One region of the Ornithinimicrobium sufpigmenti genome, then DNA from elsewhere that is predicted to be linked to it. Evidence: predicted binding sites of a transcription regulator. Region 1 holds the regulator's gene; each other region holds the start of a gene.

Region 1 (7,564 bases):
CAACAACGGCAGCCTCGTCCTCGACGTGGTCGTCGACGGCACGCGGGTGCTGCTCACCGGAGACCTGGAGCCAGAGGGTATGCGACCGGTGCGCGAGTGGGTGCGCGGCCGTGACTACGACGTGCTCAAGGTGGCGCACCACGGGTCGGCGGCCCAGGACGAGCGGCTGATCCACGGGGCGACGGCGGAGGTGGCGCTGATCGGGGTGGGTGCGGACAACACCTTCGGGCATCCCGCGCCGAGCCTGCTCTCGTTGCTGCAGTCCACCGGTGCCGTGGTGCTGCGCACCGACCTGCACGGCGACATCGCCGTGGCACGGGACGACGACGGACGGCTGGTCGTGCACCGCCGGGACGGCGGGTGAGGTGGCGGGTCGTCCTGCGTCAGGAGGCCTGACCCTCCTCGGTCTCCTCGCACGCCTGGTGGTCGCAGGCGTTGGCGCGCAGCTCGGCCGCGCTGCTGCTGAGTGCCTCGAGAGCGGCGGCGACGGCGGGGACCCGGCGCAAATCCGGGGTGGTGATCACCTGCACGACGCGGCGCGAGGGCGGGACGACGGGACGGACGACGACGTCGGGGTGGGACACGGTGGTGAGGATGAGGTGCGGGACGAGGGCGACGCCCAGCCCGGCGGCGACCAGCCCGAGGACCGCGACGTAGTCCTCGGTCTCGAAGGCCACCTCGGGGTCGAACCCCGCCTTGTGCGCCAGCGTCAGCAGGTGCCCGCGGCAGCGCGGGCAGCCGGCGATCCACTGCTCGGCCTCCAGGTCGGCGAGCTCGACGGCGTCCTGGGCCGCCAGCTCGTGGTCCTTGGGCAGGACCAGCATCACCGGGTCGGTGAGGACGTCGAAGACGTCGAGCCCGCTGAGGTCGTCCACGCCGCGACCCGGGTCGTTGCCCTCGTAGGAGAAGGCCACCGCCAGGTCGACGTCGCCGCTGCGCAGCGCCGCGAGCGACTCCGGCGGCTCGGCCTCGCTGAACTGCACGGTGACGGCGGGGTGGCTCGCCCGGAGACCAGCCAGCGCCCGGGGGACGAGCGTGGCGGACGAGGAGGGGAAGGCCATCAGCCGCACCCGCCCGGCCTGCAGCCCGGCGATCGCCGACACCTCCGCCTGCGCCTTCTCGATGCGGTCCAGGATGTCGGTCGCGCGGTCGGCCAGGAGCGACCCCGCCTCCGTCAGCCGCACGGTTCGCCCGCTGCGCTCCACCAGCGCCGTGCCGGTCCGCTGCTCCAGACGGCGGACCATCTGGGAGATCGCCGGCTGGGTGTAGCCCAGGGAGTTCGCTGCGGCCGTGAACGAGCCCTGCTCGGCGATCGCCCGCATGACCCGCAGTCCCGCAACGTCAAACATGTCCGCCAGCATAACGGCGGGTGATCCACCCGGTGGTTCTGCCGCTCACGCGGTTACGCTGCCGGTGTCGGGACAGGATGCATGGCGGGAGCGGACGATGACGGAGGAGCAGGTGGCGCCCCGGCTGCTGCGTCAACGCATCCTGGGCCACCCGCTCGACCCCCTGACCGACCCCGCAGAGGTGCAGCCGCCGGTCCTGGACGGACCCCGACCGCTCGAGCTGACCCTGCCGCCGCGGACGGCCGTCGACGAGCACGGGTATGCCGTCCTGCGCGAGCTGGTGGGACGGGGGGGCGTGCTGGCGCTCACCGGAGCCGGGATGTCGACCGCCTCCGGGATCCCTGACTACCGCGGGCCGGACGGCCGGCGGCGGGTGCAGCCGATGCAGCACAGCGAGTTCGTCGGGTCCGCCGTCGGGCGGCAGCGCTACTGGGCCAGGGCGTTCGTCGGCTGGGAGCGGTTCGCGGCGGCGAGTCCGAACGCTGCTCACCGGGCCGTCGCGGTCCTCGAGCGCGCCGGGATCGTCGACCATGTCCTCACCCAGAACGTGGACGGCCTGCACCAGGAGGCGGGGGCGCGCAGGGTGCTCGAGCTCCACGGGTCCCTCGCGCGCGTGGTCTGCCTGGACTGCGAGGAGGTCACGACCCGGGAGCAGGTGCACGCGTGGCTGATCGACGCCAACCCCGGCTTTCTGCGGCAGGCCAGCGAGCCGGGACAGGTCCGGCCCGACGGGGACGTCGCACTGCCCGAAGACCTCGTGACAGGTTTCCGCACCCCGCGGTGCCTCGTCTGTCATGGTGACCGGCTCAAGCCGGACGTCGTCTTCTTCGGCGGGTCGGTGCCGCGGTCGACGGTGGAGAGGGCGTTCGAGCTGCTGGGCGGTGCCCGCAGCCTGCTCGTACTGGGCTCCTCGCTGCGGGTGATGAGCGGGTACCGGTTCGTGCGCAGAGCACGCCGGGACGGCATACCCGTGCTGGTCGTGACCCGTGGCCAGACCCGGGCCGACGCGGAGACGACCGTGCACCTGGACGCGCTGCTCGACGACGTGCTGCCCAGGCTCGTGGAGGACGTCACGCGGGGTCCGTAGCCCGCCGTCGCGGCACCGGGGCCAGGCACGAGCTAGGGGGCCACCTCTACGGGTGCAGGTGCCGCTCCAAGATGCATTGACGGGCTGTCGGTGATGGAGTCATAAGTAAGCCCCGGCCGAACGGCCAGGGCACGAACTGACTCGAAGGAGGCGACACATGAACGTCAGCCAGGAGCAGATCAACGAACTCTACTCGGCCCAGGTAGTCACCCAGGATGGTGAGAAGTTGGGCGGCGTCGGCCAGGTGTACCTGGACGACCACACCGGCGAGCCGAGCTGGATCAGCGTCAAGACCGGCTGGTTCGGCACCAACGAGAGCCTGGTGCCGCTGGACGGCGCCGACCTGACGGAGGGCACCGTGCGCGTCGTTCCCACCAAGGACGTCATCAAGGACGCTCCCAACGTGGATGCCGACGCCCACCTCTCCGCGGAGGACCAGGACGCGCTCTTCCGCTACTACGAAGGCGCCGGGATCAACGTCAGCCGGTACGGCGACGACTTCGCCGGCACCACCACCGGAACGGGCACCGGGACGACCACCGGAACCACGGCCGGAATGGGCACCGGGACCGGAGGAACGGGTGACCGGGACGCAGCGGTCGGTGACGTCATGGGTCACCAGGGCGTCCACGCCGAGGGCCACACGACCAGCGGCGACGTCGGCACGGGCGTGACCGGCACGGCGGGTACCGCCGGCATGGGTACGGGAGACGCCGACCTGCACCGCGACACCGGCACCACCGACGACGGCTCGATGACCCTGCACGAGGAGCGCGTCGCCGTCGGCACCCAGCAGGTCGAGACCGGCCGGGTACGCCTTCGCAAGCACGTCGTCACCGAGCAGGAGAACGTCACCGTCCCCGTCCAGCGCGAGGAGGTCGAGATCGTCCGCGAGCCCGTCGCCCCGGGTGAGGTGGACACCGACGGCGGGCTGCACGACGAGACGGCAGAGGTGACGCTGCACGAGGAGCGTCCCGTCATCGAGAAGGACGTGGTCGCGACCGAGCGTGTCGGCCTCGACAAGGAGACCGTCACGGACGAGCAGCAGGTCGTCACCGACGTCTCGCGCGAGGAAGTCGACGTGGAGCGCGAGGGTGGCACCACCCGCGACGGCCTGGGCGGCACCGACCGCGACGGCCGCGCCGGCGGGGTCTGACCGCCCACAGCGTCCTGAGGCCGCCTCGGGCAGCCTGAGTTTCGCCCAGGAGGGGCACGACCGACCGGTCGTGCCCCTCCTGGCGTCCCCGTGGGGCAGACTGGCAGCGACGCGGCGCGGCCGCCCGACCCCCAGGAGGATCAGTGATCACCCAGGCCCAGCTCAACGCCCTCTACGACGCCGAGGTCGTCGACCAGGCCGGCGAGAAGGTCGGCCCCCTGGACCGGGTCTACCTGGACAACGCCACGGGGGACCCGGCGTGGGTCTCGGTGCGCACCGGGTGGTTCGCCGGGCGCCGGGTCTTCTGCCCCCTGGCCAATGCCGAGGTCGTCGGCACGCAGATCCGCGTCCCCTACCCGGTCGCGATGATCAAGGACGCGCCGGAGATCCCGGCGGACGAGCACCTGACCGAGGACGAGGAGGAGCAGCTGTACGACTACTACGCCGTCGACGAGGGCCCGGCACCCTCGGCCTGAGCCGGCCCCACCGGGTCGGGGTCCGCCGCGCTCGGTGCAGGGGTATGCAGGAAAGGCAGGGGTGTGCCGCGGGTATGGTGCGGCGCCGCCTCCGGAGGGGATGGAGGTCGAAGGCGGCGCCGCGGTCTGGGGGGCGCGCGGGGTTGAGAGGTCGGGCTCAGACCCGACGCAGGACCGCGGTGACCTTGCCGAGGATCGTGGCGTGGTCGCCGTCGATCGGCTCGTAGGCAGGGTTGTGCGGCATCAGCCAGGTCTTGCCGTCGCGGTGGCGGTAGGTCTTGACCGTCGCCTCGTTGTCGAGCAGTGCGGCCACGATGTCACCGTTGACGGCCGTCGGCTGGCGGCGTACGACGACCCAGTCGCCCTCGCAGATCGCGGCGTCGATCATCGAGTCGCCGACCACGTTGAGCAGGAAGAGCTCGCCGTCGCCGACAAGCTGGCGGGGGAGGGGGAAGACGTCCTCGACGGCCTCCTCGGCCAGGATCGGACCGCCGGCGGCGATGCGACCGACGAGCGGCACGTAGGAGGGGCGGGGGCGCGCGTCGCCGATGCCGGTCTCGTCGACCTCGGCCGTCGGGACGCGTCCACCGTCGGTGTCGCCGCGCCGGTAGCCCTGGCCCTCGGTGGTGGGGTTGACAACCTCGATGGCGCGGGGGCGGTGGGGGTCGCGGCGCAGGTAGCCCTTGCGTTCGAGCATCTTCAGCTGGTGCGCGACCGAACTCGGTGAGGTCAGCCCGACGGCCTCACCGATCTCGCGCAGGCTCGGTGGGTAGCCGCGGGCGTCCACCGAGTCGCGGATGACGTCGAGGACGCGCTGCTGCCGGTTGGTCAGCTTGGCCCCACCATCGCGGTCGGGCATCTCGTGGATCGTGGCCATGGGTCTCCATCCCCTCGTTCTGTCGCCACTTCCTCTGCGGGTCAGGGCCCGGGACGAAAGCCCAGGTCAGAGGGTCTGTCAGTGGCGGGTGATTCAGTTCCTGACATGCCACTAGGGTACGCGCGCCAGGACCGGATGACAAACATCTGTTCGGTCCGCGTGTCGACATCCTCGGACGGCTGTGCTAGACATAGGACAAAGTTCCATCGGACACGCGTCCGAGGGACCAGAGGAACAGGAAGGTGATCACCATGAGCACTGCCACCCTCGAGACCACCGCGGCTCTCCCGCTGGGGCTCGCGCCGGGCCGGTCGGGCCGCCGCGCAGCGCGTCCGCGCCCCGCGCACCTGCAGCTGGTGCCGACCAGCGCCCGCGGCAGTGACGCAGCCGCCGGAGAGACCGCCGCTCCCGCCTCTGCCTGGACCGTCGCCGCACCCGCCGTGAGCCGCGCCGCTGCCGCACGCCGCGCCGCCGCCGCGCCCCTGCGCATCACCCGCCGAGGCCGGCTGGCGCTGACCAGCACCGCGACGCTCGTCGTCGCTCTCGTGCTGCTGTCCCTCATGGGGGTGATCGGCCCGGCCGGCGCGAGCAGCTCGGTCGTCGTCCAGCCCGGGATGACGCTGTCGCAGATCGCCTCGCAGCAGCTCCCCGGGGTGCCGCTGAGCCAGGCGGTCACCGACATCCAGCGGGCCAACAAGCTCAGCACGACCTCGATCGCCGCCGGCCAGGAGCTGGTGATCCCCGGCCGCTGACGAGGTCAGCCGCATCGACGAGGTCAACCCTGTCCGGCTCGACGCTCTTTCCAGCGCCGCCCGGGGTCAGCCCTCGCGGTGTGGCGCCGTCCCGCCCGCGTCGCCCGCCGACTCATCGCCGGCCTGGCCACCGACGGGGTCAACGCCCTCGGCCGTGGAGTAGACGGCGTCCCACACCACGGGCAGCTGTCCGGTGGGGATGAAGTAGCCGGCGATGTGGGGGTCGAACATCAGGCCACCGATCCCTGCCTCACGGTAGGTCTCGGCCGACTCGACGACCTCGCGTGGCGGGAGTGCGATCGCGCGGAGGTCCTCCTCCGGCCCGATCATGCCGTTCTTGACGGCGAAGTCCCGTGCGCGCTCCGCCGCAGTGAAGGTGAGCACCATGAGCTGGTCCTCGATCGTGGCTGCGGCCGGTGACTCCAGGCCCTCCTCGCCCACGGCGATGAACCACCAGTGGTCCAGCGACATCGTCAGCCGCCAGAGCGCCGTCATTCCCACCTGGTCGTCCGGCCCGGTCACCTGCGCCGCGAGCCGGTCGGTCTGCGACTGCGGCAGGTCACTGCCCGCCGCAGACAGAGGTCGACCGTCGGTGGCGTCCTCGCCGGCGTCACCCCCCGTCTCGCCGGAGCCGCGGACCTCGGGACGCTGCCCCTCGTAGATCGAGTCCTCCGGCGCGGTGCCGGGTCGGTCGGCGTCCTGGAACGGCAAGGCGGTCGGATCAGTCATGCCTGATATCCGACCACACCGGCCCCGCCGCGCCAAGACGGACCGCCGGGGCGTCCGGTCAGAGGTCGCGCGGGTGCCGCTGGACGGGGACGGGTCCGGTGGGGTCCGGTGCCCCGACCGGCCAGCTGTGGGGGACGACCCCCGGCGAGACGGGCGAGGAGGAGACCCGGCGCGTCTGCTCACGGTCGGTGGGGATGCTCTGCCCCCGGTTGCCGGTGTCCGGGCCGCCGTCGCGGCGCGGCCCCTGGCCAGCCAGCGGGACCCGGACCTCTTCGGCGCCGACCTGCACCTGCTCGCCGCGGACGTGCACGGTGACGGGTCCGCCGACCTCGACCGCGAGCGAGAGCGCGTCGCGCTCGAGCGAGACCCGCAGCCGGCAGCCGTGCCAGCGCATCCGCCAGGTGAGGCAGTCCCACTCCAAGGGCAGGCGCGGGTCGAAGGTGAGGTCACCCCCGTGGTCGCGCATGCCGCCGAACCCGCCGACCAGTGCACTCCATACCCCTCCGGTGGAGGCGACGTGCACCCCGTCGGCGGTGTTGCCGTGCCGGTCGGTCAGGTCGACGAAGAGCGAGCCGTAGAAGTAGCGCAGGGCCAGGTCCTGGTAGCCGACCTCTGCGGCGACGATCGACTGCACGACCGCGGAGAGGCTGGAGTCGCCGCTGGTGATGGGGTCGTAGTAGTCGAAGTCGGCCAGCTTCTCCTCGGCGGTGAACTGGTCGCCGGCGAGGTAGAGCGCCAGGACGACGTCGGCCTGCTTGAGCACCTGGAAGCGGTAGATCACCAGCGGGTGGTAGTGCAGCAGGAGCGGACGCCGCTCGTCGGGGGTGGCGTCCAGGTCCCAGACCTCGCGCTCCAGGAAGTGGGAGTCCTGCGGGTGCACCCTGAGCCGCTCGTCGTAGGGGATGTGCATGCCGTCGGCGGCCTGCTCCCAGTCGTCCACCTCCCACTGGCCCAACCGCAGCCGGGCCACCGCCCGGGCCAGGCCGTTCGTGTCGGCCGTCTCCAGCTCGCGGACGGCCTCCACGGCGGCCCGGAGGTTGAGCTGCGCCATGACGTTGGTGAAGAGGTTGTCGTTGACGACGGTGGTGTACTCGTCCGGGCCGGTGACCGCGTGGATGTGGAAGCTCTCGTCGCCGTT
Region 2 (7,564 bases), 360 kb from region 1:
GTCGGGCCGTCCCAGATCTCCCGGGCCTCACCGAGCACGACCTCCGGCGGGGTCCAGGGCGGCAGATGGGTGAGCAGCAGCCGACCAACCGGGCCTCGCTCCTCGGCCTCGACCACAGCCTCGGCGGCGCGGCGTCCCGTCAGGTGCAGGCCTCGCGCCGTGTCCCGCCCCTCGACGAAGGCTGCCTCCGCCAGCACGAGGTCCGCCCCAGCCATGAGCGGCACCAGTCCGGGACAGGTGTCCGTGTCCCCGGTGTAGGCGAAGACCGCGCCGTCCGCCTCCACCCTCAGCCCGAAGGTGGTGACGGGGTGCCGCACCCGGTAGGGCGTGATCCCGAACGGCCCGAGGGTGAAGGCCTGCCCATCCGAGAGGGTGCGGAACGTCATACCGGACATCGGCGACGGCTTGTCCACCCCGTTGGCGCGAGCCATCCGCTCCGCCGCGCCGGTCGGTCCGTACACAGGGAGGTCGGCGCCAGACCCGCCGGGGCCATGGCTGCGCCAGACCTTGAGTGCGGTGAGGTCCAGGCAGTGGTCGGGATGCAGGTGGGACAAGACCACCGCGTCGAGGGTGTCCGGATCGATGTGCCGCTGCAGTGCCCCGAACGCCCCCGAGCCGAGGTCGAGCAGCATGCGCCAGTCCCTCGTGCCGTCGGAGGCCGTCAGGAGGTAGCTGCTGGCGGGACTGTCCGGGCCGGGCACAGAACCGGAGCAGCCGACGATGGTGAGTTCCATCCGCCCATGGTGCCAAGTTCGGGGGTTTGCGAGGTCCTGGAAGCGCCGAAGGTCCGTGGGGTTGCGGCCGGGGGCGCAAGGGCATCGGGTTGCGAGGGCATCGGGGTTGCGCGCTATGAGGACCCGAAGCAGAGATGCGAGACGGGACGCACGGCGACGACACTTTTCCGACCGCTCCCTAAGATGGGCCGGCATGAAGGACCGGCCAAGCCTGCTCACCGTGGGCCACGGGACTCTCGACCGGGAAGGCCTCGGTGACCTGCTGACGAAGGCAGGGGTCCAGCTGCTGGTCGACGTCCGCCGTTTCCCCGGGAGCCGGCACAACCCGGACGCCCGCCGAGAGGCACTGGAGGAGTGGCTCCCTGCGCGCGGCATCGACTACCGCTGGGACGAACGGCTCGGCGGGCGTCGCCGGCTCACCGCCGAGGAGGACGCGCAAAGCCCTGACCCGTGGTGGCGGGTCGACCAGTTTCGCGCCTATGCCGCCGGCACCCGCACGTCCACCTACGCCGAGGCCATGGAGGCGCTGCTCGCCGACGCAGCGGCACGGTGCACGGTGATCATGTGCAGCGAGGCGGTCTGGTGGCGGTGCCACCGCCGGATCGTCGCCGATGTCGCCACCCTCCGGTATGCCGTCCCGACCCGCCACCTCATGCACACCTCCCGGCTCACCGACCACCCGGTGAGCGAAGGCGCTCGACTGACTGACCACGGAGAAGTGGTGTGGGACGGGCCTAGCACCTAGAAGGGTGGCGGGCCGTCGTCGCTGCGTTGGCTCCAGGGTGTCTGCCGGTCCTGCTGGTCGGGTTTGGGGCGGTCGGTGAGCCCCCACCGGCGGCCGCCGGGGTAGCGGGGCCTGTCCTGGTCACTGGTCGCAGGCGGTTGCCGTTGTCCGCTGCCCGGGGAAGTCTTGCCCTGGACGGCCACCCCGTCCCCGGGGGTGGTGTCACCGCCGGACGAGCCTCCTGCACGGGTATCGCCGGGCACGGCGCTGAGTGGGGCGTTGCTGGGTGGGGCGGTGCTGGGTGGGGTGGTGCGGGCGAGGGCTGCTGCGGCGTCGGCCCGGTCGCGGGCGGCGGGTGCGGGGCCGGGGGTACGGCGCCCGGTGAGGGGGTCGCGGTGGGACAGGCCGATGGTGATGTCGCCCCCGAACCGGGCCAGGTGCGCCTCGTCGCAGGTGTCGTCATCGCCCTCGTTCAACCGCTCCCCGGCGCCCCGGTAGCACAGGGCCTGGTAGACCTCGCGGTTGATCTGGCCGGCCACGTCGTCCTCATCGACGGTGGCGACGCGGTCGAGGGCGTCGACCATGAGGGTGACCAGCTCCCGGTAGTCATGCACCCGGGTGCGGTACACGCGGGACAGGGTGGTGGTCCAGGTGACGTCACGGTTGGCGTGCAGCACCGCGTCCCAGGCTTTCGCGGTCTTGGGGTCGTGGTGCCAGGTGTCCAACACCTGCCCATTGGTCTCCCTCGTGAGGCCGCCGGTGCCGTGCGGGATGACGTGGTCGACCTGACAACTGCCGGCGTGGTGGTCACACCCCGGTGCGCGGCAGGTCACGTCGGCCGCGGCCAGCTGGGCCCGCATCGCCGCATCGAAGCTGTACGCCGTGGTCGACCGTTCCAGGCACCGCCCGTCGGCCGGGTCGACCAGGAGCCGCACGAACGTGCTCCCCGGCGACAACGCGAGCCGCCGCACCAGGTCCGGTCCGAGGAACTTCGGCTGCTTGCCCAGCACCCGACCCACCCACGCCACCCGCGGCACCCTCCGCTGGCCCTGGTGATGGGCAGAGTCCTCCCCACGGTCCGGATCCCGGCCACGGGCAGAGTCCTCTCCCAGACACTCGCGGTGGGCGGAGTCCTCCCCGGGGTCCTGTCGGGCTGCCCTGCTGGCGTGGTCGATGTCGTGGTTGCGGGCGGCACGGACCGAGGGCAGGCAGGCGGGGCAGCCCGGTGCGCCCGTATGCCCAGCCTCAATGCTTGTACCGCCGGAGCCTTCGCTTGCCTCTTGGGCCGCCCCGCCAACTGCCTCACCCGGCGGCCCGACACTCTCGCCCGCCGCGCCGCCGCCCTCATCGCCCGTCGCTCCGTACGCCCCGTCGGGACCCTGGCCCGCGTGCCCGTGCGGGTCCTGGGTCGTGGTGGTGCGGTGGACGCCGGGCAGGGTGTGGGCGGTGGCGGGGTCGTGCAACGCCAACAGCGGCACGATCACCTGCAGGATCGCCGGGGGCAGGGCGGACAGGGCCGCGATGACCTGTGGTGTCCACCCGGCCGCGACCAGATCCTCCGGCGCGGGCTGGGTCGACTTGAAGATGTCCAGGTCGGGCAGCTCGTGCGCCCCGATCGTCGCATGCCCCAACAAGGCGATCCCGATATCGTTCGCCAGCTGCGCCACCGACCGTGCATCACCGGCGCCGCGGGCAGCACGCGCGGCCTTGTCCAACCGGTCCCCCAACGCCAGCACCTTCAGGGCAGTGCCGGTGAAACACACCTGCGCGGTGCCGTCCTCATTGACCCGGACCCACATCGACCGGGCCCGGTACGCCGCTTCCCGCGCCGCCCGCGCCGCCTCCGCCGCTTCCACCGACGCCTGGTCGCCCGGGTCGGGACAGGCCGCGACCTTGCCCACCTCCCGCTCCAGCACCGCCCAGAACACCCCATGCCCCCACGGCGCCCTCGTCACGGTCCCATCGGCCTCCAGGCGTTCGGGGACGCACGTGCCCGCCTCATCGGCCAGCATCACGCTCGCCACGTGCGCGGCATCAGCCGCGGACAGCTTCGCCTTGTCACACGCCCGCCACAGGCCACGCACCAGGGCCCAGGTGACGGTCCCGCGGGACAGGGCACTGTTCACCGGGGTCCGGAACGCGACCGGTGCGGTCGCCACCCCGACCAGGGTCGCGGTCTCCGCCCGCGACCAGCCCGTGGCCGGCGTCAGGTCCTGCCGCACCCGCGCCTTGGTCCGCCACCGCCACCGCTGCCGACCCGTCGCCGACAACTCCCCCACGTCCAACACCCCACGACGGGCCAGCTCGGCCCGGCCCATCGCGCTCACCCCCTCAGCCACCGCCACCAGCCGCACCCGCTCCAGGCGGGCAATGACCTGGTTCACCGCCTCCACCGCCGTCTGCGCACGATCCGCCACCGCACACAACCCATCCACCGACCCCGCCTCCTCACCCCCGGCCTCATCGGACTGACGAGTGATGCCCTCCGGCAGGGCCGGCCTGGAGAACGGCACAAACCCTGCCTCCACCCCCGCCACCGGCCGACCCGCCGTCGCCGCCCCCGCGAGCAGGACCGCGTCCGCGAACACCGCCACCGCCCCCGCATCCAGGCCCGCCCGCGCCAGCACCGCCTCCAACTCACCCCGCAGGCCAGGGACGGCCGAAGCCCCCGCACCCTCACGAGACCCATCCCGCTTCATCCCCAACCACCCCCTCTCCAGTGGGCCCACAACCGGCCCGGCACCCCCGCCCGGAACTCCCCCTCCCGACGGGTCGTGACCGACACCCACATACTAGAACACCAGTACGACACACCCTCGACTTATCCACAGCGCGTCACCAATCCGCAGTGCCGCTCCGAGGATGTGGAAACCAAGAATTCCGCGGTTGCCGATGCTGCTGAGTGGCCGCCGTACGTGGTTCGCTGGCACCTCCGCAACACAAGCGCAGGTTCATTCCAGCGCAGGGGTGCGACAGACCTCATGGAGCAGTCGTGCGATGGACCTCACGCAGCACGACAGGCACGGTGTCGAACCCGCGCGAGGGCCAGTCCTCCCGGGTCGCCTCGAGGTCGGGGTCGAGACGGATCTCGGTCGTCGCCCGCAGGAGAGCCGCCAGCGCGCCGCGGATCTGGAGGGTCGACAGCACCCGCCCGGGGCAGATGTGCGGGCCGGCGCCGTAGACGATGTTCGCGGCTCGGTTCTCCTGCGGCCGGTAGGCGTCGGGGTCGCCGAAGATCCGCTCGTCCCGGTTGGCGGTCGTCCAGTTGATGGCGACCGGTGTGCCGGCAGGGAAGGTGTAACCGGCAAGCTCCACCGGGGTGGTCACCATCCGCCGGTTGGACGGGAACGGGTCGTTGATCCTGAGCATCTCGTCCACGGCGGCATCGAGCTCGTCGGTATGCCGCGCCTCCTCGCCAGAGAGCCCGCGCAGGTGCTCCTGCAGCGCAGGGTGCGCGGCCACGTGGTGCACCACGACGCCGATGGAGGCAGCGATCGAACCCAGGTCTCCGGCCGTCCAGTTACGCAGCATCGACACGAGCTCTGGCCCGGTCAACGGTCGGCGACCGCCGGGCGCCCCGGGATCCTCAACCTCGTCGCGCAGCAGCCGGCTCGTCGGGTCGTCCAGCAGCGGCTCGCCGCGCGCCTCCAGATCGCGCCGTTCCTGCACGACACGGTCCACGATCCGGTCGAAGTGCTCAGCCACCTCGGCGTTGCGCTGCGGGTCGCGCGACCGTGCCGCCGCAAAGTTGTCGTCGATCCAGCCGAGGAGCTCCTCCTCCATCGACTCCGGCCACCCCAGCCACCGGCTCTGCACCCGCACCGCGATCTGCCTGCCGTAGTCGTGCAGCACCTCGACCCGTCGCTCAGAGCCTCCGTCACCCCTGCCCATCAGCTCGGCTGCAGCCACGTCGGCGACCTCGGTGATCATGGCTGCCAGCGGGAGGATCTGGCTGTCGTCGAGGTGTCGGTCCACGACGGCTCGGAACCGTCGGTGCTCCTCGCCGTCCATGCCGTTCGGCACGTGCAGGTGCCGCCGCGCCGCGCTCGAGAACACCTCTGGAGTCGTGGCGACGCGCAGCACATCAGCGTGGCCACGCACCGCCCACGTCCCGTCCTTGAGGCGCACCACAGGGCACTCCCCCGGGGTGGACTCCAGCGCCGCCTCGGGTGGCTCCCCGTGCATCACCCCCACGTGCGCGTCGCCCGCAGGCGGCCGCCCGTCGGCGTCCGTCATCGTGCAGCCCGCGGCTCGGGGCACGCGTTGAGTGCGGGAAGGTGGTCAACGCAGAGGCTCGTCACCATGTCGATCACCCTACGACCGGGACGCGGCGGCCCGGCAAGTCCGCCGACGTCATACCCGCTCCTCGGCCCGCCCGACGAACGCCTGGTGCACCTGCTCGACCTCAGGCCCCAGGAACCGGCGGGCCAGGAAGGTGAAGCCCTGCGGGTCGCCGGTCGTCAGCCACTGGTGGGACGGTTCGTTGTCCTGGGGCGCCAGCAACCCTCCCTCGGTCAGCACCCGGTAGAGGTCGGCGGCCGTGGCCGCGGCCGAGGAGACGAGCGTGACCTGCTCACCCAGGACGTACTGCAGCGCCGAGGCCAGCAGGGGGTAGTGCGTGCAGCCCAGGATGAGGGTGTCGATCTCCTGCTTCTGCAGGGGGGCGAGGTAGTCGCGAGCGACGTCGAGCACCTCGGGCCCGCTGGTGACGCCGGCCTCGACCAGCTCGACGAACCGGGGGCAGGGCTGGGAGAACACCTCGACGTGAGGCGGGGCGGCGACGAAAGAGTCGACGTAGGCACGGGACTGGTGGGTGGCCTCCGTGGAGATCACCCCGATTCGTCCGGACCGGGTCACCGCCATGGCCCGTCGCACAGCCGGGCGGATGACCTCCACGACCGGCACGTCATACCGCTCCCGGGCGTCGGCGAGGACCGCCGCCGAGGCGCTGTTGCAGGCGATGACAAGGGCCTTCACCCCGTGGTCGACGAGCCGGTCCAGGCACTGCAGCGCCAGCTGGCGCACCTCGGCGATCGGCCGCGGGCCGTACGGGGTGCGGGCGGTGTCACCGAGGTAGAGCACCGACTCCTGCGGCAGCTGGTCCAGGATCTCCCGGGCGACCGTGAGCCCGCCGAAGCCGGAGTCGAAGACCCCGATCGGGGACTGGGGCACGGCCGGCTCAGCCCTCGTCGTCGGCAACCGGGTCGGCGCCCGCGGCCTCGGCAGCCACGAACGGGTTGGTCAGCGAGCCGATGCCCTCGACCGTCACCTCGCAGCGCTGGCCGGCGGTGATCCGACCGACCCCTGCCGGGGTGCCGGTCAGGAGCACGTCACCGGGCAGGAGGGTGAACGCCGCGGACGCGTGCGCGATGAGCTGCCCGATCGTGAACACCATGTCAGCCGTGGTGCCGTCCTGCCGGGTCTCGCCGTCGACGGCGCTGGTCAGGCGCACGTCCGTCACGTCCAGGTCGGTCTCGATCCACGGGCCCAGAGGGGTGAAGGTGTCCATCCCCTTGGCCCGAGCCCACTGCCCGTCGCCGCGCTGCAGATCACGGGCGGTCACGTCGTTGGCGACGGTGTAGCCGAAGATCACCCCACGCGCGTCCTCCGCCGCGACGTCCTTGCACATCCGGCCGATGATGACGGCCAGCTCGACCTCGTAGGACACCTCGGAGACGAAGGAGGGGATGACGACCGGGTCGCCGGGCCCGCAGACCGAGGTGTTGGGGATGAGGAAGAGCATCGGCTCGGCGGGCACCTCGTTGCCCATCTCCCGGGCGTGGTCGGCATAGTTGCGCCCGACCGCCACCACCTTGCTGCGCGGGATGACGGGCGCGAGCAGGCGCACGTCGTCGACCAGATGGGTCTCGCCGGTGAGCTCGATGCGGCTGTAGAGCGGGTCGCCGGTGATCTCGGCGATCTTCTCGCCGGCCCCGTCCACGAGACCGAACCGTGGGTCGTCACCGGTGGTGAATCGGCAGATGCGCATGGAGATCAGGGTATGCCGTCCACCAGCCCTGACCCACGCGCGGGCACCGGTCGTTCTCGAGACCCTGGTGCGGATCGGCGACGGGCGGCCTCAGACCCCGACCCGGCTCAGCAGCAC
Region 3 (7,564 bases), 930 kb from region 1:
GTGGCGGTGATGGCGCTGGAGCGGGTCCCCGCCGACATCCGCGCCCAGGGTGGCGTGTCCAGGATGAGCGACCCGGACATGATCGACAGCATCATCGAGTCGGTCTCCATCCCGGTCATGGCCAAGGCCCGCATCGGTCACTTCGTCGAGGCCCAGGTGCTGCAGAGCCTCGGGGTCGACTACATCGACGAGTCCGAGGTGCTCACCCCGGCCGACTACGCCAACCACATCGACAAGTGGGCCTTCCAGGTCCCCTTCGTCTGCGGCGCCACCAACCTCGGTGAGGCCCTGCGGCGCATCACCGAGGGTGCGGCGATGATCCGGTCCAAGGGCGAGGCCGGCACCGGTGACGTCTCCAACGCGACCACCCACATGCGTACGTTGCGCGCGGAGATCAACCGGCTGCGCTCGATGGCCGAGGACGAGCTCTACGTCGCCGCCAAGGAGCTGCAGGCCCCCTACGACCTCGTCAAGGAGGTGGCCAGCGCCGGCAAGCTGCCCGTCGTGCTGTTCACCGCCGGCGGCATCGCCACCCCCGCCGACGCGGCTATGATGATGCAGCTGGGCGCCGAGGGCGTCTTCGTCGGCTCCGGCATCTTCAAGTCCGGCAACCCGGCCCAGCGCGCCGCCGCGATCGTCAAGGCCACCACCTTCCACGACGACCCCGACACCATCGCCGAGGTCTCCCGCGGCCTGGGTGAGGCGATGGTCGGGATCAACGTCGACGACATCCCGGTCCCGCACCGGCTGGCCGAGCGCGGCTGGTAGCCCCCGACGGACCCGTGGCCACCACCATGCCGGCGCCCACGGTCGGCGTCCTCGCCGTCCAGGGCGACGTCCGAGAGCACCTCGAGGCGCTGCGCGCGGTCGGCGCGGACCCCCGCCCGGTCCGCCGGCCGGCGGAGCTCGACGGGCTGGCCGGGCTCGTCATCCCCGGCGGAGAGTCGACGACCATCGACCGGTTGTCGCGCATCTTCGGGCTGCACGCACCGGTGCAGGAGCTGATCCGGCAAGGGTTGCCGGTCTACGGTTCCTGCGCGGGGATGATCCAGCTGGCCGGGCAGATCCTCGACGGGCACCCGGAGCAGCGGTCGTTCGGCGGGATCGACATGACCGTGCGCCGCAACGCCTTCGGCCGGCAGGTCGACTCCTTCGAGGTCGACCTGCCGGTGGTCGGGATGGACGGCGATCCGTTCAGGGCCGTCTTCATCCGGGCGCCGTGGGTCGAGCGCCTGGGCGAGGAGGTCGAGGTGCTGGCCGAGGTGGACGGGCACCCGGTCGCCGTACGTCAGGGGTCGCTGCTGGCCACCAGCTTCCACCCCGAGGTCACCGGTGACCACCGGGTGCACGCGCTCTTCCTCGACATGTGCCTGACCTCAGGCTGGCATCTGCCTGCTGGCCAGGTCCTGAGCGGGGGCTAACCTAGGAGCGCGGTCCACCGCCGTCCTCCGCGACGGTCGTGGGCCGGTCGCGCCCTGAGGCAGCGGCAGGCCACGCACCCTCGCCCGCGAGGACGGCATACCGTGCCCTGCCCTGACGGTGGCGCCCCGAACGCACGCAGGACGACGAAGGTAGGGACTGGGATGGCTGGGCACTCCAAGTGGGCGACGACCAAGCACAAGAAGGCGGCGCTGGACGCCAAGCGCGGCAAGCTCTTCGCCAAGCTCATCAAGAACATCGAGGTCGCGGCGCGTCTGGGTGGCGGCGACCCGGCCGGTAACCCGACGCTCTACGACGCGATCCAGAAGGCGAAGAAGAGCTCGGTCCCCAACGACAACATCGACCGCGCGGTCAAGCGCGGCTCCGGCGCCGAGGCGGGGGGCGCGGCGTACGAGGCGCTGGTCTACGAGGGCTATGCCCCCGGCGGGGTCGCTCTGTACATCGAGTGCCTCACCGACAACAAGAACCGCGCGGTGATGGAGGTGCGCACGGCACTGTCCCGCAACGGCGGCACCATGGCCGACAGCGGCTCGGTGGCCTACCTGTTCGAACGCAAGGGCCAGGTCGTGGTGCCCAAGGAGCAGGGACCCGGCGAGGCCACCGAGGACGCCCTGCTGGAGATCGTCCTGGACGCCGGTGCCGAGGACGTCCAGGACCTGGGGGAGTCCTTCGAGGTGATCTCCGAGGCCGGCGACGTGGTGGCGGTGCGCTCTGCGCTGCAGGAGGCGGGTCTGGACTACGACTCCGCCGAGGTCACCTTCGTGCCCAGCATGGAGGTGGAGCTGGACGCCGAGGGTGCGCGCAAGGTCATGCGGGTCGTGGACGCGCTGGAGGACTGCGACGACGTGCAGAACGTCTACTCCAACGCCGACATCTCCGACGAGGTGCTGGCCGAGCTGGACGAGGACTGACGACAGGGCGCGCCCTGGCTCGAGTCGGCACGACCGGGGCGCGGCCGCAGGCGTGTCGGAGCGCCAGGGGAGAGGTCCGGCCGCGTAGCGTGGCCTACGAACATCTGTCCACACTCGTCCACACCTGCCGGCCCGGAGGAGGTCCACCCGTGCGCGTCCTCGGCGTCGACCCCGGCCTGACCCGCTGCGGCCTCGGTGTGGTCGAGGGGCTGCCCGGTCGCCGGCTGCGGATGATCGCCGTGGGCGTCGTGCGCACCCCGCCGGAGGACGAACCGCACGAGCGGCTGCTGTCCGTGCAGACCGAGATCGACCAGTGGATCGCCGACTGGGCGCCCGACGCGATCGCCGTGGAGCGCATCTTCGCCAAGGCCAACATCAAGGGCATCATGGGCACCGCCCAGGCCTCGGCCGTGCCCATGCTCGCCGCCGCCCGGCTCGGTCTCCCGCTGGCGATGCACACCCCGTCGGAGATCAAGGCCGCCGTCACCGGCAACGGCCGCGCTGACAAGGCGCAGGTCGGGCACATGGTCACCCGCATCCTCGGGCTCGAGGAGGCACCACGGCCGGCGGACGCGGCCGACGCCCTCGCGCTGGCCATCTGCCACCTGTGGCGGGGCGGGTATGACGCTCGCGTCGACCAGGCCGGCACGCCCGGCGGGCGGACCAACCGGCTGCAGGCGGCCGAGCAGGCCGCGGGCCAGGGCGCACCCAACCGGCTCGCCGAGCTGCACGCCCAGCACCGCACCGCCCAGCGTGCCGCCGCGGCCCGGGCCGGTGGCCGCTCCGGCGTACGACCCGTCACCACCAGGAGGATCGTCCCGTGATCGCTTCCGTCCGCGGCCCCGTCCGGCACGTGGGTCTGGACCATCTGGTCGTCGAGGTGGGGGGCGTGGGCCTGCTGGTCCACACCACGCCCGCCACCGCGGCCGACGGCAGGACGGGTGAGGAGATCACCCTGGAGACCACCCTGGTGGTGCGGGAGGAGTCGTTGACCCTCTACGGCTTCGCCGGCGCGGACGCCAAAGCGCTCTTCGAGCAGGTGCAGACCGTCAGCGGTGTCGGTCCCCGGCTCGCGCTGGCGATGCTCTCGGTGCACGCTCCCGACGCCCTGCGCGCCGCCCTTGCCCGTGGCGACCTGGCCGCGCTGACCAAGGTGCCCGGCATCGGCAAGAAGTCGGCCGAGCGTTTGGTGCTGGAGCTGAAGGACAAGATCCTCGCCGTCGGCGTGGACCCGGCCGAGCTGTCGGTCGCGCCCGCCGGCGCTGCCGGTGCCGAGGACGCTGTCGTGGGACAGGTGCGCGCGGCCCTGGAGGGCTTGGGCTGGAACACCCGCCAGGCGGACGCAGCCCTCGCCACCGTCACCTCAGCGCCCGACGCACCCACCGACGTGGCTGCCGTGCTGCGGGCCGCGCTGCGGGAGCTGGGCCGATGAGCGACCTGGAACCGGATCTGGGCCTGGGCGGCGACGGCTTCGCCGACGGCTCCCGCGAGGTCGGCTACGCGGGGGAGGACCCCGGTGTGGGGCGGATGGTCGATCCCGCCGGCAACGACGAGGAGCGGCGGATCGAGGCCGCCCTCCGTCCGCGCAGGCTTGCCGACTTCCCGGGACAGCAACGGGTGCGGGACCAGCTGGGTCTGGTCCTGGAGGCGGCGCGGCGACGCGGCAGCCCACCGGACCACGTCCTGCTCTCCGGCCCGCCCGGCCTGGGCAAGACCACCCTGGCGATGATCATCGCCGGCGAGCTGGAGCAGCCGATCCGCATCACCTCCGGGCCGGCCATCCAGCACGCCGGCGATCTGGCAGCGGTCCTGTCCTCACTGGTCGAGGGCGAGGTGCTCTTCCTCGACGAGATCCACCGCATGTCCCGCCCTGCGGAGGAGATGCTCTACCTGGCCATGGAGGACTTCCGGGTCGACGTCATCGTCGGCAAGGGTCCGGGCGCGACCGCGATCCCGTTGGAGCTGCCGCCGTTCACCGTCGTGGGAGCCACCACCCGGGCCGGGCTGCTGCCCGCGCCGCTGCGCGACCGGTTCGGCTTCACCGGCCACCTCGACTACTACGCCACCGAGGATCTGGTCACGATCCTGCATCGCAACGCCGACCTGCTCGGCATCGCGGCCGACGAAGCCGGTGTGCAGCAGATCGCCTCCCGATCCCGCGGCACCCCGAGGATCGCCAACCGGCTGCTGCGCCGGGTGCGGGACTGGGCTCAGGTGCACGGGGAGGACCGCGTCGACGAGCCCGCGGCCCGGGCCGCGCTGGAGCTCTTCGACGTCGACGCCCTGGGGCTGGACCGGCTGGACCGCGCCGTCCTGGAGGCGCTGTGCACCCGGTTCGGCGGGGGACCGGTCGGGTTGTCCACGCTCGCGGTCGCCGTCGGCGAGGAGCCGGACACGGTGGAGACCGTGGCCGAGCCCTACCTGGTCCGCGAGGGCTTCATGATCCGCACGCCCCGGGGCCGTGCCGCCAGCAGAGCCGCCTGGGAGCACCTCGGGCTGACCCCGCCGGCCGACGCCGGGCCGCGGGTGGGTGGCTATCCGGGCGCGGCTGGGGAGGCCGGCGCCGGGCGGCTCGGCACCCCGGCCGGTCAGGACCCGCTCCCCCTCGACGACTGACAGGCCCGCAATGGCGTGCCCGGTCCGGGCATAGCGTGTCGCCGGTCGGGGCATAGCGTGTCGCCGGTCGAGACACGGCGGGCGGCCTCTTTGGTGGCGTTGGCTCGCTCACCTAGACTGCCCCGGGTGCCCTGCCGCGGCAGACGTCGCGCAGGTGCCCGGCCTCGACCTCGATGTCGATGTCGACGTCGATGACACTCACAGCTGAAGGGTCTGGTCCATGACACTCGCGACCGGCGCAGCCGCGTCCCCGGGGGGCGGCGGGCTCTCCATCCTCATTCTGGCCCTGCCGATCCTGCTCCTGGTCTGGTTGATGTTCTCCCAGCGGCGCCGCGCCAGGGCCCTGGGTGAGGCGCAGCAGGCGCTCCAGGTCGGCCAGGAGGTCCTGACCACCGCCGGCATCCATGGCGTGGTCGCCGGGCTGGAGAACGACGTCATCCACCTGCGGATCGCCGAGGGCGTCGTGATCCGGATGGACCGGCGCGCGGTCGTGCCGATGACCATCGCCCAGGCCGGCCCCGGGCGTCCCGCCCCGGGCACCGACACGGACGCCGGGGGGACCAACCCGCAATGAGCTTCACCACCCCCAACACCTCCCGTCCCGAGGAGGACCTGCCGGGCAGCGGCCGCACCACCGGCCGCAAGCAGACCACCTCCTCCGGCCGCCCCCCGAAGACGAAGTCCCGCGGTCGCCGCCGGGCCCGCATGCGCGGCCCGATCCGCACGCTGGTCGCCCTCGCCGTCGTGATGGCCGCCCTCTTCGGGGGCATCGGTGCCGCCCACGTGTGGGGCAACCCCCGCGCCGACCTCACGCCCCAGCTGGGCCTGGACCTGGCCGGCGGCCGCCAGATCGTCATCGCGCCGATCACCGAGGAGGGCGCGTCGGTCAGCAGCGAGCAGCTCGACCAGGCGATCGACATCATCCGGCGCCGGGTCGACGGCACGGGTGTCAGCGAGGCCGAGGTCTCCCAGATGGGCAGCAACATCTCCGTGGCCATCCCGGGCAGCCCGACCCGTGAGCAGCTCGAGGCCCTCGGCCGGTCCTCCCAGCTGCAGTTCCGCCCGGTCCTCGCGGCGCAGCTGATCCTGCCGCCCGGTGAGGAACTGCCGGCACCGCGCACGCTGCCACTGCCCCGCAGCGTGCTCGAGGAGCTGAACGCACCGGACCCCGAAGGCGTGCCGGACCCGCTCACCGAGGGCATCGACGGCCAGGACGAGGACGCCGACGTCGACGACGCGGTCCAGACGGAGGAGAACCGCGGCGGCGAGGCCCCCGCCGCCCTGCGCGGCGGCACCAGCGCTGCCGTCTCCGCCCAGGCCGCCGCGGGCACGACGGACGTGCTCGCCGCCCAGGACGCCGAGCAGACCGAAGCCCCCGACTCTCCCGAGCAGACCCAGACGCCGGAGGAGCCTCTCCCGCCGGCCGACCCCTCGGACCTCAACCAGATCACCGCCGAGCTGCAGCAGCAGTTCCTCGCCGAGGACTGCACGGGCGACGTCGCCTCCGACGTGGCCAACGCCCCGGCGGACGAGCCGATCGTCACCTGCAACACGGAGGCCACGGAGAAGTACATCCTCGGCCCCACCGAGCTCTCCGGCGCCAGCGTCACCGACGCCACCTTCGGCCCCGAGCAGCTCCAGGGCGGCGCCCCGACCGGACGCTGGCAGGTCGTGCTGACCTTCGACAACGAGGGCGGCCAGACCTTCGCCGACATCACCCAGCGGCTGTTCAGCTACCGCAGTGCTCCCTCACCCACGGGGCAGGTCGACGCCCGCAACCGGTTCGCGATGGTCCTGGACGGCGAGGTCATCTCCGCCCCGGGCGTGCAGTCGGTGATCTCCGGCGGCACCGCGACCATCACCGGCGACTTCACCGCTGAGGAGTCCGAGACGCTGGCCAACCAGCTGCGCTTCGGTGCCCTGCCGCTGAGCTTCGAGGTCCAGACCGACGAGCAGATCAGCCCGACCCTGGGCGGTGAGCAGCTGCGCTGGGGCATGATCGCCGGCGGCATCGGCCTGCTCCTCGTCTTCGCCTTCATGCTGGTCCAGTACCACGCCCTCGGGTTCGTGGCGATCGCCGCCCTCGTCATCGCCGCCGCGCTGGCCTACGGCGGCGTGACCCTGCTGGGCTGGTCCAGCAACCTGCGCCTGACGATGGCCGGGATCACCGGGCTGATCGTCTCCATCGGCATCACGGCCGACAGCTTCATCGTCTACTTCGAACGCATCCGGGACGAGGTCCGTGCCGGACGACCGCTGCGGTACGCCGTGGACACCGGGTGGGCGCGGGCCCGCCGGACCCTGATCATCTCCGACGTGGTCAACCTCCTCGCGGCCGTCGTGCTCTACATGCTCTCCGAGGCGGGGGTCGCCGCCTTCGCGTTCATGCTGGGCCTGGCCACGGTCATCGACCTCATCGTGGTGTTCATGTTCACCCACCCCATCGTCAGCATCCTGGCCAACACCCGCTACTTCGGCGAGGGCCGCAAGTGGTCGGGTATGGAGCCGGAGCGGCTGGGTGCCAAGCGCTCTGCCTACCTCGGCCGGGGCCAGGTGCGTGAGCCGGACGTGATCCCGGTCGGTTCCAGACGGCATAC
Region 4 (7,564 bases), 1.4 Mb from region 1:
GCTGAGCTCCTGCACCGTGCCGGCGGCCGGGCGCCCGACCGTCGACCTGGGACCGGACGAGATCGAGATCGGCGTCGGGATCCATGGCGAGCCCGGCCGGCGCCGGCAGGCCATGGCCCCCGCCCGGGAGCTCGCGGCGCAGCTGGTCGAACCAGTGGTCGACGACCTCGGCCTACAACGAGACGAGCCCGCGCTCGTCTTCCTCAACGGTCTGGGCGGCACCCCTCAGCTGGAGCTCTACCTGATGTTCCAGGAGGTGCACCGGCTGCTGGAGGCGAGAGGGATCGCCGTGGTGCGCTCCCTCGTGGGCAGCTACCTGACCTCCCTGGAGATGGCGGGCTGCTCCCTGACCCTGCTGCGCACGGACGAGCAGATGCTGCGATGCTGGGACGCCCCGGTGGACACCCCGGCTCTTCGATGGTGAGGATGAGACATGGCTGATCTGACTGCATTCCAGGCCTGGGTCGCGCAGAGCGCCCGTGCGATCCAGGAGCAGGCGGCGCACCTGACCGACCTGGACCGGGCCATCGGTGACGGCGACCACGGGACCAACATGGAGCGCGGCTTCACGGCCAGCGCCCGGCTGGCCGAGGACGAGCAGTTCAGTGGCATCGACACCTACCTCAAGAAGGTCGGGATGACCCTGGTCAGCACCGTGGGCGGAGCCTCGGGACCCCTCTACGGCACTTTCTTCCTGCGTCTGGCGGGACCGCTCTCCGCTTCCGACGACGCCGGTGCCCGGGAGCTGTCGCAGGCCCTGCGGGCTGGTGTGGAGGGCATCGTGGCGCGCGGCAAGGCCGAGCGCGGCGACAAGACCATGTATGACGCTTTCGCCCCCGCGCTCGCGGCCTTCGAGGAGGCAGCCCGGGACGGCCGGACGGTCCAGGAGTGTCTGGACCTGGCCGCCGAGGCGGCGGAGGAGGGACGGGACGCGACCGAGCCGATGGTGGCGCGCAAGGGTCGGGCCTCCTACCTCGGGGAGCGCAGCGCGGGGCACATCGACCCTGGTGCCAGCAGTGCTGCCCTCCTCCTGCGGGCGGCCGCCCAGACCCTGGCCTGAGGCATGATCGGCGTCGTCGTCGTCTCACACAGCCGCGCCCTCGCCCGGGCGGCACGAGACCTGGCTCAGGAGATGAGCCCCGGCGGGTCCAGCCCGGTGGTCGAGCTGGCCTCGGGGCTGGACGAGCGCACCACCGGCACGGACGCCGCCCTCGTCGCCGAGGTCGTGGCCGCGGTGGACACCGCCACCGGCGGCGACGGGGTGCTCGTCCTGGTCGACCTGGGCAGCGCCGTCCTGTCCGCGGAGATGGCGCTGGAGCTGCTGGACCCCGCGGTGGCGGCCCGGGTCCGGGTGAGCCCGGCCCCGCTCGTCGAGGGGCTGCTGGCGGCGGTCGTGGCCGCGGGCACCGGCGCCGACCTGAGCACCGTTGCCCGAGAGGCCGAGCGCGGGCTGGCGGCGAAGGTGGAGCACCTGCAGGCCGAGAGTCGCGGCGACCGGCCGGCACGGGAGGCCGAGGAGCCCGCCGCGTCCGAGGACACCCGGCCGTGGGTCTCCCGCGAGCTCGCGGTCCTGGGCGAGCACGGCCTGCACGCACGACCGGCTGCCCGCCTGGTGACCCTGGTCGGCGAGGCGGAGCCCGTCGCCGAGGTGCGGCTGACCAACGCGACGACCGGCCGCGGCCCGGTCGATGCCCGCAGCCTCTCGGCGGTCGCCACGCTGGGGGCGCGGCAGGGGCACGTCCTCCTGGCCGAGGCCCGCGGGGCCGGGGCCGAGAAGGTGCTCGCCGACCTGGAGGAGCTCGCCGCCAGCGCCTTCGGTGACGACGTGGGGCCGGTGGAGCCGCTGGCGGAGGTCGAGCTGCCGGTGCCGGCGGCGGTCTCCAGCGAGCCGGGGGTGGCCGGGTCCAGCCTGGAGGCAGCCATCGGGCCGGTGATCATCGGCGAGCGGCTGCTCGACCCGGGGCCTGGCCCCGGGGGCGGGCAAGGCCCCGACACCGGGGAGAGCTCGTCCGCAGACCCGGAGGAGAGGGTGCGCCAGCTCGACCGGGCAGTCACCCAGGCGACGCTGCGGCTTGCGGCGCTGGAGGAGCATGCCCGCCGGCACCTGGGCTATGGCGAGGCGGAGGTCTTCGCCGCCCACGCCATCCTGCTGCGCGACCCTGGCCTGCAGGCCGACGTCCGGTCCCGGATCCGCGGTGGGGCCAGCGCGGCGGCGGCCTGGTGCGGTGGCGTCGAGCGGGTAGCGGCGCGCTTCGACGCCCTCCCGGACAGCTACCAGCGCGAGCGCGCGCAGGACGTGCGCAGCGTGGGGGACCGGGTGGTGCGCATCCTGCTCGGCCAGGACGAGCCCGAGTCGCTGGGGGAAGGTGTCCTGGTGGTCGACGAGCTCGACCCCGGCCTGGCGATCTCCCTGGACGCCCACGCCATCAGGGGCGTGCTCACCCGTCGAGGCGGAGGCCTCGGGCACGGTGTCCTGATCGCGCGGGCCCGAGGAGTGCCGGTCCTGACCGGTGTCGGTGACCGCGCAGACGTCCCGCCCGGCACGCTGGTGGCCTTCGACGCCCGCAGCGGACGCGTGGACGTCGACCCGCCGCCGGAGGTGCGGACCGCCTTCGAGGCGATGCTGGAGCGCCGCCGTGAGCACCGCGAGCGGGCGCTGGCCGACACGCACCTGCCGGTGACCACGCGGGACGGGCTGCGGATCACGGTGAAGGCCAATGTGTCCTCGCTCGCGGTCGCCCGGCTCGGGGCCGGCCTCGGGGCCGAGGGATCGGGCCTGGTGCGCACCGAGGCCGTCTTCGCCCGCGCGCGCACCGCCCCGACCGTCGCGCAGCAGGTGGAGGTCTACTCCGCGATCGCGGCGGCATACCACCCCCACCCCGTGACGATCCGCACGTGGGACGTGGGCGGGGACAAGCCGCTGAGCTTCCTGCCGTCCCGTCCCGAGACCAACCCGTTCCTGGGTGAGCGTGGCATCCGCGCCTTCCGGGACGACCTGCGCGTGCTGAGCGACCAGCTGGAGGCGATCTGCCGGGTGGCGCAGGAGCACCGGGTCAACGTCCTCTTCCCGATGGTCACCTGCATCGACGACGTCGACTGGGCCAGGGCGAGGCTCGCCGAGGCAGCGACCCGCGCCGGTCTGCCAGGCCTTCCTGCCCGCCTCGGCGTCGGGATCATGGTCGAGGTGCCGGCCGTCGCGGTGCGGCTGGGGCGAGTGGCCCAGGGGCTCGACCTCATCTCCATCGGCAGCAACGACCTCTCGCAGTACACCCTCGCCGCAGAGCGCGGCAACCCCCGGGTGGGACGCTGGTCCGACCCGCTGGACCCCTCCGTGCTCCAGCTGATCCGCTTCATCTGCGAACGCGCCCCCGAGGGCGTGGTCGTCAGCCTCTGCGGCGAGATGGCCGCGGAGCCAGAGGTCGCCCGCCTCCTCGTCGGCCTCGGGGTGCGCGAGCTCAGCTCGACCGCGGTCGCGGTCCCCTCCGTCAAGGCCATCCTTCGCGAGACGTCCCTGGAGGCGATGCGCGAGCTGGCGGCCGCCGCCCTCGCCGCGCGCGACGCGGACGCGGTCCGTGAGCTGCTGCAGCAGCAGATCGGCACGCTGCCGCGTCCCTAGCGTGAGATGCCGCCGCGCCCGGGGCTGCCGACCGCTCGGCTCAGCGCACCCCGCGGGGACGGAACTGGATGCTGATCCGGGGGCCGACCGGCTGGCTGGTCTTGGGCACGCAGTGGTCCCAGGTGCGCTGGCAGGAGCCGCCCATCACCAGGAGATCACCATGGCCGAGCACGTGGCGCAGGCTCTCCCCGCCACCGCGCGGCCGCAGCAGCAGGGCCCGCGGCGAGCCGAGGGAGACGATGGCGACCATGGTGTCGCGGTCGGCCGCCCGCCCGAAACGGTCGCCGTGCCAGGCGACGCTGTCGCGGCCGTCGCGGTAGAGGCACATGCCGGCGGTCGCGAACGGCTCGCCGAGCTCGGCGGCGTAGTGCTCGGACAGCGCCAGCCGGGCGTGCTCCAGGACCGGGTCCGGCAGGCGCTCGCGTTCGCGGTAGAAGCGCAGCAGCCGGGGAGTGGTGACCTGCCTGTCATACATCTGGCGTTGCTCGCCCCGCCACTCCACCCCGGCCGGCCCGCCGAGCGCGAGCCGGGTGAACAGCTCGTCGGAGCCGGTCACCCACCCGGGCCGCACGTCGACCCAGGCGCCGTGGTCGAGCACCGTGCGGCGAACCGCTCCAGCGAGCGGGCGCAGTCCGACCTGCTCCACCTGGTCGAGCAAGGATCCTTGCAGCATCATACGTCGACAATAGAACACACGTGCCACGCGACGCCAGCCTGAACCGCACATCTGTTCGTGAACATCCCTCCGTCGTCGGGCAAGGCGCCCGGGGGCCGGTGTGGCACGAGCGGGGGCCCGGGAGCGTGGGGGACAATGAGCGCATGCCCACCTACCGCGAAGCAGCCGTCGTGCTGCGCACGCACAAGCTGGGCGAGGCCGACCGGATCGTCACCCTCCTCACCCGCGGCCGGGGCAAGGTGCGGGCCGTCGCCAAGGGGGTGCGGCGGACGAAGAGCAAGTTCGGCGCCCGGCTCGAGCCGGGGATGGTGGTGGACGTGCAGTGCTACGAGGGCCGCAACCTCGACACGGTCACCCAGGCCGACGGGCTGGCCCCCTACGGCGAGGCGATCGCCCGGGACTACCCGGCGTTCACCGCGGCGAGCGTGATGCTGGAGACCTGCGAGCAGCTCACCGAGGAGGGGCAGCCGGCGACCCAGCACTTCCGGCTGCTGGCCGGGGGCCTGGCGGCGCTCGCCGCGCGCGAGCACGAGCCCCGTCTCGTCCTCGACTCCTACCTCATCCGGGCGCTGGCCATCGGCGGTTGGCGCGCCAGCTTCGTCGACTGCGCCCGCTGCGGGATGAGCGGTCCGCACCGGGCCTTCCACGTCCCCTCGGGCGGGGCGGTCTGCCCGGTATGCCGTCCGCCCGGGTCCACCGCCCCTGCACCGGAGACCTTCGCCCTGCTCGGCGCGCTCATGGCGGGGGACTGGTCGGTCGCCGACGCCAGCCAGAGCCGGCACCGGCACGAGGCGAGCGGCCTGGTGGCCGCCTACCTGCAATGGCACCTGGAGCGTGGGGTCCGCTCCCTGCGACACGTCGAGAGGACCAGCTGAGCCGATGGCGACCCGCCAGCCCGTGCCGCCCTATGCCCACCCCTCGGGCGCCAGGCCGCCGGCGATCCCGCCCGAGCTGGTGCCCCGGCACGTGGCGATCGTCATGGACGGCAACGGCCGCTGGGCCAACCAGCGTGGTCTGCGGCGGACCCAGGGGCACGAGGCGGGGGAGGCCTCGCTGCTGGACGTGATCGCCGGTGGGATCGAGATCGGGGTGCAGTGCATCAGCGCGTATGCCTTCTCCACGGAGAACTGGCGCCGCAGCCCTGACGAGGTGCGCTTCCTGATGGGCTTCAACCGTGACGTCATCCACCGGCGGCGGGACGAGCTGGACTCCTGGGGCGTGCGCGTCGTGTGGTCCGGACGGACGCCGCGGCTGTGGAGGTCGGTGATCTCGGAGCTGCGCGACGCGGAGCAGCGGACCCGCAACAACAACGTCATCACCCTGAACTTCTGCGTCAACTACGGCGGGCGCGCCGAGCTCGCGGACGCGGTGCGTGCCATCGGCGAGGACGTCAAGGCGGGGCGGCTGTCGCCGCGCGGGATCGACGAGCGCACCATCGGCCGCTACCTCTACCACCCCGAGGTGCCCGACGTGGACCTCTTCCTGCGCAGCTCGGGCGAGCAGCGGACCTCCAACTTCCTGCTCTGGCAGAGCGCCTATGCCGAGATGGTCTTCCAGGACGTGCTCTGGCCCGACTACGACCGGCGCAACCTGTGGGCGGCGATCGAGCAGTACGTCTCCCGGGACCGCCGCTACGGCGGTGCGGTGGACGCGCCCACCTCCTGACGCGCACGTGCGCGCTCCGTCGTCAGGGGCCCGGTGCCGGTGTGTCGGTGCGGGTGCAGGCGGGGCAGACGCCGAAGACCTCGAGCGTGTGCTGCACCTGGGCGAAGCCGTGCTCGGCGCCGACCTTGTCGGCCCAGCGCTCCACCGCCGGGCCCTGGATCTCCACCGTGCGGCCGCACTCCCGGCAGACCAGGTGGTGGTGGTGCCCGGTGGAGCACTTGCGGTAGACGGCCTCGCCCTCGTCGGTGCGCAGGGTGTCGATCTCGCCGGCGGCGGCCATCGCGGCCAGGGTCCGGTAGACGGTCGCCAGACCCACCTTGGCCCCCGCCCCGCGCAGGCTGGCGTGCAGGTCCTGGGCGCTGGTGAAGTCGTCCAGCTCGGCGAGCTGCGCCATGACGGCGCTCTGCTGCCGGGTGAGGCGACGGGCGGTGGTCACGGTGCGGCCTCCTGGCTCTCGGGCTTCTCGAGGGTATGCGGCACGCTGAGCGGGTCGTGCTCGTGCGGGTGCACCTGGGGCGCGTGCTCGTCGTAGTGGCCCTCGTGAGCGGCATGCCGGTGGCCGTCGTGCAGGTAGTCGACGTGGTCGCCGTGCGGCACGGGGTCGTGACCGCAGCCGGGGCCGTGCTCGTGCGGGTGCCGCTCGGCGTGCCGGTGTCTGGCCAGCGCCACGGCGCGGCGGACGGCGCCCCCCAGCGCGGCGACCGCGAACAGGGCGATGGAGAGCAGCACGATCGTCCCGCCCGAGGCGGTGTCGGCGTAGAAGGAGGTGACCACGCCCCCGACCGAGGAGACGACGCCGATGAGCGCCGCCCACCACCCGGCCGCCCGGAAGCTGCCCGAGAACTGCTGTGCCGCGGCGTTCGGGATGATCATCAGCGCGCTGATGAGCAGCAGCCCGATCACCCGCATCGCGACCACCACGGTCACCGCGGTGAGCACCGCCAGCACGATGTTGAGCGCGAGCACCGGCAGCCCGGAGGCGCGGGCGTACTCCTCGTCCCCGGCCACGGCGAAGAGCCGGTCACGCAGGGCGAGGGCCGCGACGATGATCGCGGTCGAGAGGACCGCGAACACCACGAGGTCCTCGCGGGACGTGGTGGTGATGGCACCGAACAGGAACCCGGTGAGGTTGCCGGTCTGCCCGCCGTCCGCGCGGTTGATGATGACCACGCCCGCCGCGATGCCGCCGTAGAACATCAGCGCCAGCGCCACGTCGCCCGAGGTGCGTCCTCGGGCCCGGATCAGCTCGATCGCGATGCCGGCGATGACGGCGGCCACCAGGGCGGACCACACCGGGCTGGTCTGGGTGACGACACCGATCGCCACGCCGGCCAGCGCCACGTGGCCCAGCCCGTCGCCGATCAGCGAGAGCCGCCGCTGCACCAGGAAGATGCCGACCATCGGGGCGGCGAGCCCGACGAACAGCGCGGCCACGAGCGCGTTGCGCATGAACTCCAGCGCCAGCATCTCGCTCATGCCGACCCCCTCCCGGCCGCGCGGGCCAGCTCGCCCTGGTGCACGGCATACCGCTGCGGTGTGCCGTCGAAGACCAGGTGACCGGTGTCGACCTCGAGGATGCGGTCGACGACGCCGCGCAACGCGGCCAG

The links. The regulator LexA, encoded in region 1, represses DNA repair genes until DNA is damaged. The targets are predictions, from matches to a motif close to TCGAACANNTGTTCGA.
Region 2: the regulator LexA is predicted to act here: its motif matches at 4,252-4,267, upstream of ESZ52_RS03955 (HNH endonuclease signature motif containing protein).
Region 3: the regulator LexA is predicted to act here: its motif matches at 2,448-2,463, upstream of ruvC (crossover junction endodeoxyribonuclease RuvC).
Region 4: the regulator LexA is predicted to act here: its motif matches at 4,336-4,351, upstream of ESZ52_RS11825 (alpha-ketoglutarate-dependent dioxygenase AlkB).

What each region holds. Positions count from the first base shown of each region.
Region 1 covers NZ_CP036403.1:1,202,536-1,210,099, forward strand. Annotated here, with positions in the region: gene ESZ52_RS05580 (ComEC/Rec2 family competence protein) at 1-364, shown strand, start outside; gene ESZ52_RS05585 (LysR family transcriptional regulator) at 384-1,349, opposite strand; gene ESZ52_RS05590 (Sir2 family NAD-dependent protein deacetylase) at 1,447-2,436, shown strand; gene ESZ52_RS05595 (DUF2382 domain-containing protein) at 2,594-3,592, shown strand; gene ESZ52_RS05600 (PRC-barrel domain-containing protein) at 3,736-4,068, shown strand; gene lexA (transcriptional repressor LexA) at 4,226-4,945, opposite strand; gene ESZ52_RS05610 (LysM peptidoglycan-binding domain-containing protein) at 5,197-5,697, shown strand; gene ESZ52_RS05615 (hypothetical protein) at 5,764-6,426, opposite strand; gene ESZ52_RS05620 (glycoside hydrolase family 65 protein) at 6,485-7,564, opposite strand, start outside.
Region 2 covers NZ_CP036403.1:845,618-853,181, reverse strand. Annotated here, with positions in the region: gene ESZ52_RS03965 (MBL fold metallo-hydrolase) at 1-734, opposite strand, end outside; gene ESZ52_RS03960 (DUF488 domain-containing protein) at 928-1,479, shown strand; gene ESZ52_RS03955 (HNH endonuclease signature motif containing protein) at 1,476-4,157, opposite strand; gene ESZ52_RS03950 (cytochrome P450) at 4,438-5,718, opposite strand; gene murI (glutamate racemase) at 5,812-6,630, opposite strand; gene ESZ52_RS03940 (fumarylacetoacetate hydrolase family protein) at 6,638-7,447, opposite strand; gene ESZ52_RS03935 (amidohydrolase) at 7,538-7,564, opposite strand, start outside.
Region 3 covers NZ_CP036403.1:2,133,286-2,140,849, forward strand. Annotated here, with positions in the region: gene pdxS (pyridoxal 5'-phosphate synthase lyase subunit PdxS) at 1-768, shown strand, start outside; gene pdxT (pyridoxal 5'-phosphate synthase glutaminase subunit PdxT) at 795-1,421, shown strand; gene ESZ52_RS09685 (YebC/PmpR family DNA-binding transcriptional regulator) at 1,584-2,351, shown strand; gene ruvC (crossover junction endodeoxyribonuclease RuvC) at 2,501-3,175, shown strand; gene ruvA (Holliday junction branch migration protein RuvA) at 3,172-3,783, shown strand; gene ruvB (Holliday junction branch migration DNA helicase RuvB) at 3,780-4,967, shown strand; gene ESZ52_RS09705 (preprotein translocase subunit YajC) at 5,188-5,541, shown strand; gene secD (protein translocase subunit SecD) at 5,538-7,564, shown strand, end outside.
Region 4 covers NZ_CP036403.1:2,578,472-2,586,035, reverse strand. Annotated here, with positions in the region: gene dhaK (dihydroxyacetone kinase subunit DhaK) at 1-424, shown strand, start outside; gene dhaL (dihydroxyacetone kinase subunit DhaL) at 434-1,060, shown strand; gene ptsP (phosphoenolpyruvate--protein phosphotransferase) at 1,064-3,616, shown strand; gene ESZ52_RS11825 (alpha-ketoglutarate-dependent dioxygenase AlkB) at 3,657-4,292, opposite strand; gene recO (DNA repair protein RecO) at 4,436-5,167, shown strand; gene ESZ52_RS11815 (isoprenyl transferase) at 5,172-5,957, shown strand; gene ESZ52_RS11810 (Fur family transcriptional regulator) at 5,980-6,393, opposite strand; gene ESZ52_RS11805 (metal ABC transporter permease) at 6,390-7,433, opposite strand; gene ESZ52_RS11800 (metal ABC transporter ATP-binding protein) at 7,430-7,564, opposite strand, start outside.